Regions from separate parts of the Diaphorobacter sp. genome, predicted to be linked through region 1. Evidence: predicted binding sites of a transcription regulator. Region 1 holds the regulator's gene; the other holds the start of a gene.
The links. The regulator NrdR, encoded in region 1, represses ribonucleotide reductase genes. The targets are predictions, from matches to a motif close to CACNANATNTNGTG.
Positions count from the first base shown of each region.

Region 1 (8,562 bases):
GCCAGCGCCTCGTCGCTCATGCGAAAGTGCGTGGTGCTGGCGGGGTGGATCACCAGGCTGCGGCAGTCGCCCACGTTGGCCAGGTGGCTGAAGAGCTTGAGCGTCTCGATGAACTTCTTGCCCTGCTCGCGGTTGCCCTTCAGGTCAAAGCTGAACACCGAGCCCGCGCCGCGCGGCAGCAGCTTTTGCGCCAGCTGGTGGCTGGGGTGCGACTCCAGCAGCGGGTGACCCACGCGCGCCACGAACGGGTGGCTGGCCAGAAACTGCACCACTTTTTCGGTGTTGCGCATGTGGCGTTCCATGCGCAGCGGCAGCGTTTCGATGCCCTGCAGGATCAGCCAGGCGGTGTGCGGGCTCATGCAGGCGCCAAAGTCGCGCAGACCCTCGCGGCGCGCGCGCAGCAAAAAGGCGCCCACGGTGCTTTCTTCGGTGAACACCATGTTGTGAAAGCCGTCGTAGGGCTGGGTCAGCTCGGGAAAGCGGCCCGAGCCTTCCCAGTCGAAGCTGCCGCCATCCACCACCACGCCGCCAATCACCGTGCCGTGGCCCGACAGGAACTTGGTGGCCGAGTGATAGACCAGGTCGGCCCCGTGCTCGAAGGGCTTGATGAGCCAGGGCGAGGTGAGGGTGGAGTCGATCAGCAGCGGCACGCCCGCTTCGTGCGCGATTTGCGACACGGTGGGAATGTCCAGCACATCCAGCCCGGGGTTGCCCACGGTTTCGCCAAAGAACAATTTGGTGTTGGGGCGGACGGCGGCGCGCCAGCCGTCGATGTCGCTGGGCCTGACGAAGGTGGTGTCGATGCCGAAGCGGCGCAGCGTGTAGTGCAGCAGGTTCTGGCTGCCGCCATACAGCGCCGTGCTGGCCACGATGTGGCTGCCCGCGCCCATCAGCGTGGCAATCGCCAGGTGCAGCGCGGCTTGCCCGCTGGCCACGGCGATCGCGCCCACGCCGCCCTCCAGCGCCGCCACGCGCTGCTCCAGCACCGCGTTGGTGGGGTTGCTGATGCGGCTGTACACATGGCCGGGGCGTTCCAGGTTGAACAAGGCCGCCGCGTGGTCGCTGGATTGAAAGACGAACGAGGTGCTCAGGTGAATGGGCACGGCGCGCGCGCCTGTGGCGGGATCCGGCTGCGCGCCCGCGTGCAGTGCGAGCGTGTCGAAGCCGGGGTCGGAATATCCGGGCATTCAGGTCTCCATGTGGGTGAAACTGCGCGCCATTGTGGGCTATTTGTGGGCTATTCTTGGGCAACAAGGCTGCATGCAGCGCCTGCAGAGCCATCCGGAGATTTCCCATGAAAGTCAGCGACATCCTGCGCCTCAAAGGCAACACCCTCTACACCGTGCACCCCGACGAACCCTTGGCCCGCGCCATCGAAACCCTGGCCGAGCGGGACATCGGCTCGCTGGTCGTCATGGAGCATGGCGACCTGGTGGGCATGCTCACCTTCCGCGAGGTGATCCAGACGTTGGTCAAGAACGGCGGCGGCGTGGGCACCATGCTGGTGCGCACCGCCATGGACGACCACCCGCTCACCTGCACCCTGGAGACCGACATGGACGAGGTGCGCCGCATGATGCTGGATCGCCATGCGCGCTACATGCCGGTGATGGATCGCCGCATGCTCATGGGCGTGATCAGCTTCTACGACGTGGCCAAGGCCGTGGTGGACAGCCAGAACTTCGAGAACAAGCTGCTCAAGGCCTACATCCGCGACTGGCCGCAGGAGGAATCGCGCCCCGCTGCCAGCTGAAGGACTCTGGCGGGCTGTCCTGATGATTGCCCAGGCGGTTACCCATCAAAAAACCCGCCAACCGTTGCTAATCCAGCGCTGGCAGCTATTTTTTTAGTAGCGTTACCCGCTCTGGGATAATCGCGCCCCTATGAGCGGCAACACACTTGGCACCCTTTTTTGCGTCACCAACTTTGGTGAATCCCACGGCCCGGCCATCGGCTGCGTGATCGACGGCTGCCCGCCGGGCATGGATTTGTGTGAGGCCGACATCCAGGCGGATCTGGACCGCCGCCGCCCCGGCACCAGCCGCCATGTGACGCAGCGCAATGAGCCCGACGCGGTCGAGATCCTGTCGGGCGTGTACGAGGGCAAGACCACCGGCACGCCCATCGCGCTGCTGATCCGCAACCAGGACCAGCGCAGCAAGGACTACGGCAACATCCTGCAGACCTTCCGCCCCGGCCATGCCGACTACGCCTATTGGCACAAGTACGGCCTGCGCGATCCGCGCGGCGGCGGCCGCTCGTCCGCGCGCATGACGGCCCCCACCGTGGCGGCCGGCGCCGTGGCCAAGAAATGGCTGGCCGAAAAATTCGGCACGCGCTTTCGCGCCTGCATGACCCAGCTGGGCGAACTGCCCATCCCCTTCGAGAGCTGGGAGCATGTGCCGCGCAACCCGTTTTTTGCCCCGGTGGCCGACGTGCAGGCCTACGAGGACTACATGGACGCGCTGCGCAAGTCCGGCGACTCGTGCGGCGCGCGCATCCGCGTACAGGCCACGGGCGTGCCCGTGGGGCTGGGCGAGCCTTTGTTCGACAAGCTGGACGCCGACATTGCCTACGTGATGATGGGCCTGAACGCCGTGAAGGGCGTGGAGATTGGCGCTGGCTTTGCCAGCGTGGCCCAGCGCGGCACCATGCATGGCGATTCGCTCACGCCGGCAGGCTTTGCCAGCAACAACGCGGGCGGCGTGCTGGGCGGCATCAGCACGGGGCAGGACATTGAGGTGTCCATTGCCATCAAGCCCACCAGTTCCATCATCAGCCCGCGCGAATCCATCGACATCCACGGCCAGAGCACCGAGGTCATCACCAAGGGCCGTCATGACCCTTGCGTGGGCATCCGCGCGGCACCGATCGCAGAAGCTCTGCTGGCGCTGGTGGTCATGGACCACGCTTTGCGCCACCGCGCGCAGTGCGGCGACGTGGTGCAGGCCGTGGGGCCGATAGCGGCCGCGCGCCAGGAATAAAGATCAAAATGGCTGCATTCCGCGTTCCATGAGCGCTGGCAGCTATCAATAAAAGAGCAATAAAGGCGAAGAAGGTTGCGGGCGGGAAGGCCGCGTGGGCCTATTTGCGCACCTCATCGACCAGCGCGCGGAACTCGTCGATGTCCTCGAAGCTGCGGTACACGCTGGCGTAGCGCACATAGGCCACCTTGTCGAGTTTCTTCAGTTCGCGCATGACCAGTTCGCCAATGCGGCTGGACAGCACTTCGCGCTGGCCCAGGGTGCGCAGCTTTTCTTCGATGTGCTCTATGGCCGAGTCGATCTGCACCGTGCTCACCGGGCGCTTGCGCAGCGCCAGCTTGAACGAGCCCAGCAGCTTGTGGCGGTCGTATTCCACACGGCGACCGTCTTTCTTGACTACCGTGGGGAAGTTGACCTCGGGCCGCTCGTAGGTGGTGAAGCGCTTTTCGCAGGCCGCGCACTGGCGCCTGCGGCGGATGAAGTCCCCGTCCTCGGACACCCGGGTCTCTACGACCTGGGTGTCATGGTTGTTGCAAAAGGGGCACTTCATCGCGCAGGCGCTGGCAGCCCCGGATCAGCGATAGACCGGGAAGCGGCTGGTCAGCGCATGCACCTTGGCGCGCACGGCCTCCAGGTTGGCTTCGTCGTGCGGGTTGTCCAGCACGTCGGCCAGCAGGTTGGCGGTGAGGCGCGTTTCTTCTTCCTTGAAGCCGCGCGTGGTGATGGCGGGCGTGCCCACGCGGATGCCGCTGGTCACCATGGGCTTTTCGGGGTCGTTGGGGATCGCGTTCTTGTTGATCGTGATGTGGGCCTTGCCCAGTGCGGCTTCGGCTTCCTTGCCGGTGATGCCCTTGGCGCGCAGATCCACCAGCATGACGTGGCTTTCGGTGCGGCCACTCACGATGCGCAGGCCGCGCTGGATCAGCGTTTCGGCAAACACCTTGGCGTTCTTGGTCACCTGCTGCTGGTACGCCTTGAACTCGGGCGACAGCGCTTCCTTGAAGGCCACGGCCTTGGCGGCGATCACGTGCTCCAGTGGGCCGCCCTGCAGGCCAGGGAAGATGGCGCTGTTGATGGCTTTTTCGTGCTCTGCCTTCATCAGGATGATGCCGCCGCGCGGGCCGCGCAGGCTCTTGTGCGTGGTGGAGGTCACCACGTCTGCAAACGGCACGGGGTTGGGGTACTCGCCTGCGACCACCAGGCCGGCGTAGTGGGCAATGTCCACCCAGAAAATGGCGCCGACTTCCTTGGCAATCTTCGCGAAGCGCTCGAAATCGATGCGCAGCGCGTAGGCAGAGGCACCGGCGATGATCAGCTTGGGCTTGTGCTCGCGGGCCTTGGCTTCCAGCGCGTCGTAGTCGATCTCTTCCTTGTCGTTCAGACCGTAAGAGACCACGTTGAACCACTTGCCGCTCATGTTCAGCGGCATGCCGTGCGTGAGGTGACCGCCTTCGGCCAGGCTCATGCCCAGGATGGTGTCGCCGGGCTTCAAGAAGGCCATCAGCACCGCCTGGTTGGCCTGCGAGCCCGAGTTGGGCTGCACGTTGGCGGCGTCGGCGCCAAACAGCTGCTTGATGCGGTCAATGGCCAGCTGCTCGATCACGTCCACGTTCTCGCAGCCGCCGTAGTAGCGCTTGCCGGGGTAGCCCTCGGCGTACTTGTTGGTCAGTTGCGAGCCCTGGGCGGCCATCACGGCAGGCGAGGCGTAGTTTTCGCTGGCGATCAGTTCGATGTGCTCTTCCTGGCGGCGGTCTTCGGCCTGGATGGCGGCCCACACTTCAGGATCGGTTTGTTCGACAAGGATATTGCGTTGGTACATGGCAGTCCGATGAACTAAGTGTCCCTTGACAATCAAGGGCTGCCCAGGCGAACGACGAATCGCTGCGGGGCTGTTGCCTGCCGCGCGGCACGCTCCCCAGTGGTTTGCAGAAAAAGAATTTTCTGCCGGTATCCACGTCAGCGGCGAGGCCCAAGGGCGCCGCACCGCCTATCGCCAGTTGCGTGCCCGGCTAGTGTAGTCGTTGTAAGAGCGCTCTTGCGCCGGGCAGCGTGGCTTCAGATGCCGTCCAGCAGCGCCACCTTTTCGGCGGCTGGTGCCTGCGCCGCGGGCGCGGCTTCCACTGCAGGGGCAGGTGCGGCAGGCGCCTGGGTGGACAGCATGGCGGGCTTGGTGTTGACCGGCAGGCGGGCGTCGGCGCGGCCATTGGCCACCTGGCGCAGCCTGAAGTGCTCCGCCAGCACCTTCGCGGCGTAGCCGCCGTCGTCCGGCAGATTGGCGGCGCCCACGTAGTAGCGCAGGCCGCCTTCGATCGATCCGGCGCGCGCAATGCACTCTTGCAGCACCTTCACGCCCACGCGCAGGTTGGTCACCGGGTCGAATGCCGCAAGGTGGCCGCCAAAGCCTTCGTACTTGTCGGTGTGCACGCGGGTCATCACCTGCATGAGCCCCTGGGCGCCCACGGGGCTCTGGGCAAACGGGTTGAAGCTCGACTCGACCGCCATCACGGCAAGGATCAGCGTGGGGTCCAGCTTGGTGCGCGCGCCGATGTCGTAGGCTTCTGTCACCAGGGCTGCCAGGGGTTCGGGCGCCACGCGGTATTTTTTGCTCAGCCAGTAGGCCACCGCGGCTTGTTCACGCGGCAGTTCTTTGGGGTTGATGGCCATGGCGCGGTCACTGGCAGCGGGCTCCAGCGGAAAGCCGATCTCCGCCACCTGGCGGGCCTGCAGCCAGTCCATGAGTTGTTCTTCACCAGCCTGGCGCAAGTCGGGCCGCGCTGACAGCGTGATGGCGGCAAAGGCCACGGTCAGCCCCAGCAGTGCGAAGCCGCTGTGAGTCACTTCCAGAAAACCGTTGATCACATCCGCAGTGAAGGTGCGCACACCGGCGACCGCTTTTGCTGACGCTGTCATAACTTCTCCTTTTTGAGTCGAGTCCTGAGTGACGGAGCTCCTTGGACGATGGGTCAGGAGAACTCGGTCCGACCAGGCTGTCTCGCCTGGATTGGCAAACCATGCAGTCCAGTTGCGACGCTTAGGGTCGCCGGAGCTGTCTGTCTGCCTTAGCCGTGTGGGACACGGTTGGGTGGTACGAAGGCCTGTCTTTGAAGGCTGGCGGATTCTATGGGGCCTCAAAATGCAAGGTCAATACTAATAATTTTAATCTTTATACAAAAATTAAATTTAAGCACTGTTTTTAACCTCATTTTTGTGTCAAAAATGGGTCTTCCGAAGGTTGAAGCTGGCATTGACTACCAAATGAAACTCTCAATCTGCAGTGCATTGCTCATTGAGAAAGTCTGTTGGAAAGTGCCGCCGACTTTGCTAACCTGAATTTGCCTGAACTGTTCAGGCATGCGCCCGAAGAAGCGACACCGACTCGATGCACGGCAAAGCTGCCACATTGAGCAATAGGTTCATCGCTTCCAGGGCAAGCCTTGGAGGCAATACCTTGCCTCCCGCACCGGGGACGTTCATCTCCGCGGTGCAAAAGATGGCAAAAGACCGTTGTGTCTGCCGTCAAGCCCGGTGCGCGGATTGACTTCGCGCACCGGGCTTTCTTTTTTGGATGTCCTGGCGTTGGTGGACCGGCGTTCGCTGGTTCAATCAGGTCAGAAACTCAAACGCTCAAGTGATCAGGTGCACCGTGATGCAAGTCCTACAACGTCTCAGAACCCATCGGTGGAGTCGGCCTGTCGCGTGGTTTCTGGGGTGCCTGCTGGCGCTATGGCTGATGGCCTGGCTGATCGTGCCTCCGGTGGCGCGCGCGCAAATTGAAAAGTACGCATCGCAAGCGCTGGGCCGCGCCGTGACTGTCGCCAGGGTCGAGTTTCTGCCGTGGACGCTGGAGGCCACGGTGCATGGCTTGTCGATCGCCTCTCAGGATGGCAAGACTTCCCAGGTTCAGGTGGCACGTATCTATTTAGATGCCGAGCTGCAATCGCTGTGGCGCCTGGCGCCGGTGATCGATGCATTGCAGGTGGACGAACCGGTCATCCGTGTCACGCAGACGCAGCCGGGGCGCTATGACTTCGACGATGTGCTGGCCCGCCTTGCGCAGCAGAGCGCGCAGATGCAGCCGGGCACCAAGGCATCACCGTCGCGCTTTGCGTTGTACAACCTGGCGCTGCAGGGCGGCGCCATTGAATTTGACGACCGCACGGTGGGCCAGGTTCACGCACTGCGGCAGATTCGGCTGGACATACCCTTTCTGAGCAATTTTTCTGCTGCCCGCGCGGTGACGGTCACCCCGCGCCTGGCTTTCACGATGAATGGCAGCCGCTTTGATTCTGCAGCGCAGGTCACCCCATTTGCCGAAAATCGCCACACAGAGATCCAGCTGAAGATCGAGGGATTCGATCTGGGCTCCTTTGGCGACTACCTGCCGGGCAACGTGCCGCTGCGCCTCAAGGCGGGTGTGCTCGATGCCGATTTGCGGCTGGGTTTTGAGCAGCAGCCCGCGCCCGAGTTCAAGATCGCCGGGCATCTGGCGCTGCGCGGCGTGCAGACCACAGACCTGGCTGGCGCTCCTTTGCTGGAGTTTGACGCCCTGCAGATGGCAATCAAGGATGTGCAGCCATTGCAGCGCGTGGTGGACATAGACACCCTTGAGTGGCATGGCGCCCGCATGCAGCTGCGCCGGGACGCATCCGGGCGTCTGGCGTTCACGGCGCATCCGCAGGCCGCGCCAGCGGGGCAGGGCCCCAAGGCCGCGCAGGCGCCAGCCGCGCAAAAGGATGAATCCCCCTGGCAGTTCAGACTTGGGGCGCTGAGGCTTGCCGACGGCGCCCTTGAATGGACGGACGCCAGCCTGCACGGCGCCAACGCCACCTGGACAGCCGATGACCTGCAACTGGAGGCTTCGGCGATTGCGTGGCCCCTGCGGCAGCCGTTGCAATTCAAGGCAAGCGGCCGGCTGTCGGGCGGTGGCGCCCGGGCTGATGGCGCACGCCTGGCCGTCCAGGGCCAGGCGACCGATGTCGTCGCGCAAGCGGCGGTTTCTGTCCGCGGCCTGGACGTGGCGATGGCCGCGCCCTACCTGCAAGCAGTGCTGAAGCCGTCGGTTGGCGGCATGGTGGACGCGGACCTGGGCCTGGCCAGAAACGGCGATGCCATCGCGGCCAAGGTGGCGACCTTGTCAGTGGACAAGCTGGCCCTGGGTTGCATGGCAGGCGACAAGTGCCAGAGTTTGCGCGGCGCCGGGATGGTGGGTGCGGGCAACGACGTATTGGCGCAGTGGGGTCGGCTGGACGTGGCCGATGCCCTGGTGCTGCTGCCGCGTCGCCAGTTGACGCTAGGCAGGGTGGCTTTGCACCAGCCTCGGCTGCTCGTGGCGCGCGCGCCAGAAGGCGGCTGGATGTTCGAGCAGTGGCTGGCGCAGGCGACGGCCGCAGCGCCACCCGGCCAACCCCATGGCGTACCGACACAGAAGGCCGGGCGAGAGCTCTGGACGCTGAAGCTGCACGACCTTGAGGTTCAGGACGCCAACGTCGCTTTCCGGGACTCCGCGCCTGCCACGCCGGTGGCGCTCAACCTGTCCGGGCTGCAGGCGCGCCTGCGTGGTATCTCCCTGGTCGATGGC
Region 1 is NZ_JBFWLZ010000031.1:20,798-29,359, forward strand. It holds gene AB7E35_RS11095 (O-acetylhomoserine aminocarboxypropyltransferase) at 1-1,187, opposite strand, end outside; gene AB7E35_RS11100 (CBS domain-containing protein) at 1,295-1,753, shown strand; gene aroC (chorismate synthase) at 1,884-2,984, shown strand; gene nrdR (transcriptional regulator NrdR) at 3,085-3,534, opposite strand; gene glyA (serine hydroxymethyltransferase) at 3,559-4,803, opposite strand; ZMP/ZTP riboswitch at 4,838-4,995, opposite strand; gene AB7E35_RS11120 (transglycosylase SLT domain-containing protein) at 5,040-5,894, opposite strand; gene AB7E35_RS11125 (DUF748 domain-containing protein) at 6,631-8,562, shown strand, end outside.

Region 2 (8,562 bases), on a different contig from region 1:
CCTGCTATGGCCTGTTTGCCGCCGCGGTGGTGCACGCCTGGCTCATGAGCCGCGCCGAACGCCAGATCCGCCAGGCGGTTGACGTGCAAAGCGGCCTGCCGCTGCTGACGCTGGAGCGCCTCACGTTCCGCTTCGTCACGGCGGGCTTTGTGCTGCTGTCGGCCACGCTGGTGGCGGGCTGGCTGTTCAGCGAGCAGCTCTACGGCCGCGCCTGGCTGTGGGATCACAAGGCAGTGTTCTCGCTACTGGCATGGGCCACGTTCGCGGTGCTGCTGCTGGGCCGCTCGCGCTTTGGCTGGCGCGGGCGCAGCGCGGTGCGCGTGCTGTATGCAGGCACGGCCCTGCTGCTGCTGGCCTATGTGGGCTCGCGCTTCGTGATGGAAGTGGTGCTGGGGCGGTCTGCATGAAGTACCTCATCGTGCTGGCGGTGCTGGCGGTCGCCTATGCCATCTGGCGCGGCCAGCGCAGCCCGCCGTCGCAGCGCCCGCCTGCGCCGCCGCGCATTGCGCCACCGCAGCCGATGGTGACCTGCGCGCACTGTGGTGTGCACCTGCCACGCGACGATGCGCTGTGCAAGGATGGGCGCAGTTATTGCAGCCGCGCGCACCGCGAGCAGGGGCCCGCCTGAGCCATGCCAAAACCCGCGGCCCCACCCCGCGCCAGCCGCCTGCCTTTCCAGCGCCTGTGGAATGCGTTTCTGACAGCGCGCGTGATGGTGGCGGTGACGCTGCTCCTGTTGCAGTTGCTGGGGCTGGCGCTCAACCAGGTCAGCGAACCCCTTTTGCTGGGCGCCAGCCTGGCTTACCTGCTGGCCACGGGCCTGCTGCGAGTGCTGGGCGGCCACATGCCGCCCGACCCGCGGCCGGGCGTGCATTGGCTGCCCACCCTTGGCGTGGACATCCTGCTGATCAGCGTGCTGCAGGTGCTGCAGCAAGCCGGCGGCATGAACTTCACGCCGCTGTTCGGTCTGCCCATTCTGATGGCGGGGGTACTGGGCACCTTGACCCTGGCGCTGGGCACCACGGCCGGCATCACCCTGCTGCTGCTGACCTGGGCCTGGTGGCTGGGCTGGCAAAGTGGCACCGACACGGCGCAGCGCTACCTGCAGGCGGCCATCACCGGCACGGGCTATTTCATCGTGGCCTACCTGGTGCACCTGCTGGCGGCCAAGGTCTCCAGCGAGCAGCAGACCGCACGGCGCAGCCAGATGGATGCGCGCACGCAGCGGGCCGTGAGCGCACTGGTCATGCAGCATGTGGCCGACGGCGTGCTGGTGCTGGACCGCCAGAGCCAGGTGCGCCTGGCCAATCCGGCGGCCCTGCTGCTGCTGGGCCGAGAAGCCGGCAGCCCCGCACCGCTTGCGCTGGCACACACGACCGCCTGGAAGCCCCTGATGGAGCTGGCCCAGGACACCTTTCACACAGGGCAGTCGCGGCATGCGGACGTCACCATCCTGCACCAGGGGCAAAGCCCCATGGCGCTGCGCATACGCACCTGGCTGACCCAGACGCAGGGCGCGCTGGACGAGGAGCCGCTGTGCGTGATGTTTTTGCATGACCTGCGCGAGATGGAAGCCCGGCTGCGCACGGAAAAGCTGGCCGCCATGGGCCGCATGTCAGCCGCGGTGGCCCACGAGATACGCAACCCGCTGGCGGCCATCGTCCAGGCCAATGAACTGCTGGCCGAAGACCTGACCGACCCCGGCCACCAGCGACTGGCCCTCATGGTGCGGCAAAACGCCGATCGGCTGGTGCGCATCACCGAGGACGTGCTGGACATCGCCCGGGTGCAACACCTGATCGGGTATGCGCCCTCATCCACCCTGGCCCTGGATGCCACGGTGGCGCAAATCTGGAGCGACTGGCAGGCGCACGACCCCGCGCGCCGCCAGGGGCAGCTGGTGCTGAACGCGGGCACGACGCAGGTCGAGTTCGATACCGAGCATCTGCGGCGGGTGCTGATCAATTTGCTGGACAACGCCCTGCGCTACATGCGGCCGGGGCCTGACTCGCTGTGTCTGACCACGCGCGCGCCCGCCGGCGGCGCGGCCAGCCTGCAGGTCTGGAGCGATGGCGCGCCGCTGGACAAGTCCGTCGAGCGGCATCTGTTCGAGCCCTTTTTCTCGTCGGAGAGCCGCTCCAGCGGCCTGGGCCTGTACATCTGCCGCGAGCTGTGCCAGCGCCACGGAGCGGCCATCGCCTACCAGCGCAGCACCCTGAGCCTGGCTCGCGGCGAAGTGGCGGGCAACGCCTTCAACGTCACTTTCCGCAGCATCACCCGCCCTGCAGACAACGCATCGCTGTTTGACACAATCGTGGTCTGAGAGGCTGACACGAACCACCGCACCATGAACGCCACAGCCGCATCCATTCTCGTGGTCGATGACGAACCCGACCTGCGCACGCTCTACGAGCTGACGCTGCTGCGCGAGGGCTACCGCGTGGAAACCGCGGCCAGCGTGCAAGAAGCGCGCGAGCAGCTGCAGTGCCAGAAATTCGACGCCGTGATCACCGACATGCGGCTGCCCGACGGCTTCGGCATGGATCTGCTGTATGACCTGCGCGAGCAGCAGCGGCGCGAGCGCTGCGTGGTCATGACCGCCTACGGCTCGGCCGAGAACGCCGTGGAGGCCCTGCGCGCAGGGGCATTCGACTATCTGACCAAGCCGGTGGATCTGAAGCAGTTCCGCTCGGTGGTGGCCTCGGCCGTGCAGGGCATCGGGGGCGTGCTGCCCCCCGCCCATGCACCGCGTGCAGGCAGCAGCACGGCCATCGCCACAGCCGTGCCGGATGCGCCCAACCCCATGCTGGAGCGCCTCATTGGCGAGTCCGAAGCCATGCGCAACGTAAAGCAGCGCATCGCCAAGGTGGCGCGCAGCATGGCGCCGGTGCTGATCCGCGGCGAATCCGGCACCGGCAAGGAGCTGGTGGCGCGCGCGCTGCATGCCAGCAGCCAGCGCGCCGACGGCCCGCTGGTGGCAGTGAACTGCGGCGCCATCCCCGAGAACCTGCTCGAAGCCGAATTCTTCGGCGCGCGCAAGGGCTCCTACACCGGCGCCACCCACGACCGCGAGGGCTACTTTCAGGCCGCCCGGGGCGGCACGCTGTTTCTGGACGAGATCGGCGATCTGCCGCTGGCCATGCAGTCCAAGCTGCTGCGCGCCATTCAGGAGCGCAGCATCCGCCCGCTGGGCTCCACGCAGGAAGAGGCAGTGGACGTGCGCATCGTCAGCGCCACGCACCGCGACCTGGCTGCCGACGTGCAGGCCGGGCGTTTTCGCCAAGACTTGTACTACCGCCTGAACGTCATCGAGCTGCTGATCCCGCCCCTGCGCGAGCGCCGCGAAGACCTGCCCGCGCTGTGCGAGGCGCTGCTGGCGCGCATCGAGCAAGAGTCGGGCATCACCGTGCCGCGCCTGACCGATCAGGCGCTGCAGCGTATTGCGCAGCACCCCCTGACCGGCAACGTACGCGAGCTGGAGAACCTGCTGCACCGCGCCGTGGCCCTGAGCGACGGCCACGAGCTGCAGGTGGAATGCCCCGTGGCTGCGCAGGGCGGCGCAGCGCCTGCGCCAGCGCCCGCGCCCGCGCCCGGCGTGAAGGCCGATCTGCCACCGCCGTCCGCTGTCCCCGCCGACGCGCCCCTGCCCAGCGACCTGCAAGCCTGGCTGGATCAGCAAGAGCGCGAGATTTTGGTGCGCGCACTGCGCGACACGGGCTACAACCGCACCGCCACCGCGGTGCGCCTGGGCATCAGCCTGCGCCAGATCCGCTACCGCATCGCTCGCCTGAACATCACCATGCCGCAAGATGGCGACAAGCACGGTGACGCGCTGGATGACACACGCGACCACTCGTCCGAATGACCACGCGCCGCAATGAATCGCAGCCCTGGCAAGGCGGCTGGTACGCACCGGCGCAGCGTATGGGCTCGCCCAACCACGGCAGCCGGCCGGCGGGCGCGGTCATCGACCTGATCGTCATTCACTCCATCAGCCTGCCGCCCGGCCAGTACGGCGGCAAGCAGGTACACCAGCTGTTCACCAACCAGCTCGACTGGGATGCGCACCCGTACCTTCAGCAAATCCGCGGGCTGCAGGTGTCGGCACACTTCTTCATCTGCCGCGACGGCGCCGTCTGGCAGTTCGTGGATGCAGACCGGCGGGCCTGGCATGCCGGCCGCTCCCACTACCGGGGGCGCGACGGCTGCAACGACGACTCGATCGGCATAGAGCTTGAAGGCCTGGAAGGCCTGCGCTTTGAAGACGCGCAGTACGCCGCCCTGAGCCGCCTGTGCGCGGCCCTTGCGCGGCGCTATCCCATCCACTACATCGCGGGCCACGAGCACATTGCGCCCGGGCGCAAGCACGACCCCGGGCCGGGGTTTGACTGGCACCGGCTGCGGTCGGCTTTTGCCGGCTCAGGCGTGATGTTCCCGCCCACCGAGCGCAGGCCCACGGGCTTGCAAGCTTTTACAAACTGATTTTCTGGCCCTCGGCCACTGCGCCCCGACCGCCGCCGCAAGGCGCGACGTGCGCTCCAGACGCAAAAACGCCGCCAGCACGCACCGCCATTGGCTACGGCCTGATGCAGCAAGGCGCGGCGCGGGCCAGGGTCACCTGCGCCTGTAGCCGCTCATTTCCCCGGCATGCTCTTGATTCGGGGATACACTACCTATGGTGTCTTGAGTCAATCACACACACCATCTATAGTGCCCAACCATCACCAGCGCCGCGTTGCCCACCTGCCTCGCGGCGCTCTTGCGTCAGGCTGGCCACGCGCCGTCATCCCACCCCAACCGAGAGGAACACATGCAAGCTGCGCCCCTTCACTCCGCACCTGACACCACGCGCTCCCCGCAGCCGCTGGCCGACGCCCCGGCGCCCGGCCCTGCGTGCGCAAGCGCATGGGCCCACTACCAGATCATGCGGCGCAACGGCGCGGTAGTGCCGTTTGAGCCGCAGAAGATCGCCGTGGCGATGATGAAGGCGTTTCTGGCGGTGCATGGCGCGCAGGGCGCCGCATCGGCCAGCGTGCGCGAAGTGGTGGACGCGCTGACCCAGACGGTGGTGCGCGCCCTGTCGCGCTCTCGCCCTGGCGGCGGCACTTTCCACATCGAGGACGTGCAAGACCAGGTCGAACTGGGCCTGATGCGCGGCGGCCACCACGAGGTGGCGCGCGCCTATGTGCTGTACCGCGAGCGCCGCGCGCAAGAGCGCGCCCAGCACAAGGCCGAGGCCGTGGCGCCCTCGCCCGCTCTGCGCGTGCTACAAAAAGGAGAGCTTGCAGCGCTTGACCAGCAAGGGCTGGAGGCGCTTTTGACCCAGGCCTGCGCCCGCCTGAGCACCGAGGTGCGCCCCGAGCCCATCCTGGCCGAGACGCTGCGCAACCTGTACGACGGCGTGCCGGTCGAAGAGGTGTACAAGGCGGCCATCCTGGCGGCGCGCACGCTGATCGAAAAAGAGCCCGACTACACCTACGCCACCGCGCGGCTGCTGCTGCACACCATCGCGCAGGAGGTGCTGGGCGAGACACTGAGCCTGCCGCAGCTGGGCCAGCGCTATGCGGACTACTTCCCGCGCTTCATCCGCCAGGGCGTCGATCACGAGTTGCTGGACGAGCGCCTGCTGCAGTTTGACCTGGCCCGTCTGGGCGCCGCGCTGCAGCCCGAGCGCGATCTGCAGTTCGACTACCTGGGTTTGCAGACGCTCTACGACCGCTACTTTCTGCATGTGCGCAAGACGCGCATCGAGCTGCCGCAGGCGTTTTTCATGCGCGTGGCCATGGGCCTGGCGCTGAATGAGGCCGACCGCGAGGCGCGCGCCATCGAGTTCTACGAGGTGCTGTCGCGCTTTGACTTCATGAGCAGCACGCCCACCCTGTTCAACAGCGGCACGCGCCGCTCGCAGCTGTCTTCCTGCTACCTGACCACCGTGCCGGACGACCTGGACGGCATCTACGAATCGATCAAGGAAAACGCCCTGCTGTCCAAGTTTGCCGGCGGCCTGGGCAACGACTGGACGCGCGTGCGTGCGCTGGGCGCGCACATCAAGGGCACCAATGGCGAATCGCAAGGCGTGGTGCCCTTCCTGAAGGTGGTAAACGACACGGCCGTGGCCGTCAACCAGGGCGGCAAGCGCAAGGGCGCGGTCTGCACCTACCTGGAAACCTGGCACCTGGACATCGAGGAATTTCTGGAGCTGCGCAAGAACACCGGCGACGACCGCCGCCGCACGCACGACATGAACACGGCCAACTGGATCCCCGACCTGTTCATGAAGCGCGTGATGGAAAAGGGCCAGTGGACGCTGTTCTCGCCGTCCGACGTGCCCGACTTGCATGACCTGTATGGTCAGGCCTTCGAGGCGGCCTACACCGCCTACGAAGCGAAAGCCGACAGCGGCGACATTGCGCTGTTCAAGCGCGTGCCCGCGGTGGACCTGTGGCGCAAGATGCTGTCGATGCTGTTCGAGACCGGCCACCCGTGGATCACCTTCAAGGATCCGTGCAACATCCGGTCGCCCCAGCAGCATGTGGGCGTGGTGCATTCCAGCAACCTGTGCACCGAGATCACGCTCAACACCAGCGACACCGAAACAGCGGTGTGCAACCTGGGTTCGGTGAACCTGGCGCGCCACCTGAAAGACGGCCAGCTGGACCACGGCAAGCTGCAAAAGACCATCAGCACGGCCATGCGCATGCTGGACAACGTGATCGACATCAACTACTACGCCGTGGACAAGGCGCGCCAGTCCAACCTGCGCCACCGCCCGGTGGGCCTGGGCCTGATGGGATTCCAGGATGCGCTGTACGAGCTGCGCATCCCCTATGCCAGCGACGCGGCGGTGGAGTTTGCCGACACCTCGACCGAGGCCCTTTGCTACTACGCCTACTGGGCCTCGACCGAGCTGGCCCGCGAGCGCGGCCGGTACACCAGCTACCAGGGGTCGCTGTGGTCCCAGGGCGTGCTGCCGCTGGATTCGCTGCAGCTGCTGCAGCGCGAGCGCGGCGGCTATGTGGATGTGGATCGCAGCATGCGCCTGGACTGGCAGGCGCTGCGCGCCAAGATCGCCAGCGACGGCATGCGCAACTCCAACTGCGTGGCTATCGCGCCCACGGCGACCATCTCCAACATCGTGGGGGTCGATGCCTCCATCGAGCCCTCGTTCGGCAACCTGTCGGTCAAGTCCAACCTGTCGGGCGAGTTCACCGTCATCAACCAGTACCTGGTGCGAGACCTCAAGCAGCTGGGGCTGTGGGACGACGTGATGATCATGGACTTGAAGCACTTCAAGGGCTCGCTGCATCCGATCGACCGCGTGCCGCAGCACATCAAGGCCCTGTATTCCACGGCCTTCGAGGTCGCGCCCACGTGGCTGGTGGAGGCCGCGGCGCGCCGCCAGAAATGGATAGACCAGGCACAGAGCCTGAACATCTACATGGCCGGCGCATCGGGCAAGAAGCTCGACGAGACCTACAAGCTCGCCTGGGTGCGCGGCCTGAAGACCACCTACTACCTGCGCACGCAAAGCGCCACGCACGTGGAAATGAGCACGGTGAACACCCGCCAGCTCAATGCCGTGTCGTCCGACGGCGCTAAATCCGCCAGCGCAGCCACTGCTGCCGCAGCGCCCCTTCAGGCCACCACGGAGCCTGCCACCGACGTGAAGTTTTGCGCCATCGACGACCCAGGCTGCGAAGCCTGTCAATAAGGTCGCACACATGCGGCTGCGCGCCGCGCAATGGCCTGCGGCCGCATGTGATGTGAAGCAACAGATCACCGTCTGGCAACGCTCTGGTGCTTTTCTTTTTGAAGCACTGCTTCCATAATCCGCCCACTGGAAAACCTATGCTCACCTGGGACGACGAAGTCAAGCCCTCATCGCAAAAACACCTGGATGGCAGTCTCTCCAACGACCGCCTGGCAAAGGCGCCGCCTGCCGATTTCCAGCACCCTGCCCTGCATGCCGCAGCAGGCACTGCAGCGCACACCTCGCCGCCTGTTTCAAGCACGCCCCAGCATCGCCGCGTGTCAGCCGTTGACAAACGCATCATCAACGGCCAGACCGACGTCAATCAGCTGGTGCCCTTCAAGTACAAATGGGCCTGGGAGAAATACCTGGCCACCTGCGCCAACCACTGGATGCCGCAGGAGGTCAACATGAACCGCGACATCGCGCTCTGGAAAGACCCGAACGGCCTGACCGAAGACGAACGCCGCATCGTCAAGCGCAACCTGGGCTTCTTCGTCACGGCCGACTCCCTGGCCGCCAACAACATCGTGCTGGGCACTTACCGCCACATCACGGCGCCGGAATGCCGGCAGTTTCTGCTGCGCCAGGCCTTTGAAGAGGCCATCCACACCCATGCCTACCAGTACATCGTGGAGTCGCTGGGCCTGGACGAAGGCGAGATCTTCAACGCCTACAACGAGGTGCCGTCGATCCGCGACAAGGACGAGTTCCTGATCCCCTTCATCGAGGCGATCATGGACCCCCACTTTCACACCGGCACGCCCGAAACCGACCAGACCCTGCTCAAGTCGCTGATCGTTTTTGCCTGC
Region 2 is NZ_JBFWLZ010000009.1:57,074-65,635, reverse strand. It holds gene AB7E35_RS05290 (cytochrome C assembly family protein) at 1-407, shown strand, start outside; gene AB7E35_RS05285 (PP0621 family protein) at 404-628, shown strand; gene AB7E35_RS05280 (sensor histidine kinase) at 632-2,323, shown strand; gene AB7E35_RS05275 (sigma-54-dependent transcriptional regulator) at 2,348-3,865, shown strand; gene ampD (1,6-anhydro-N-acetylmuramyl-L-alanine amidase AmpD) at 3,862-4,482, shown strand; gene AB7E35_RS05265 (ribonucleoside-diphosphate reductase subunit alpha) at 4,811-7,711, shown strand; gene AB7E35_RS05260 (ribonucleotide-diphosphate reductase subunit beta) at 7,849-8,562, shown strand, end outside.
Region 2: the regulator NrdR is predicted to act here: its motif matches at 4,700-4,713, upstream of AB7E35_RS05265 (ribonucleoside-diphosphate reductase subunit alpha).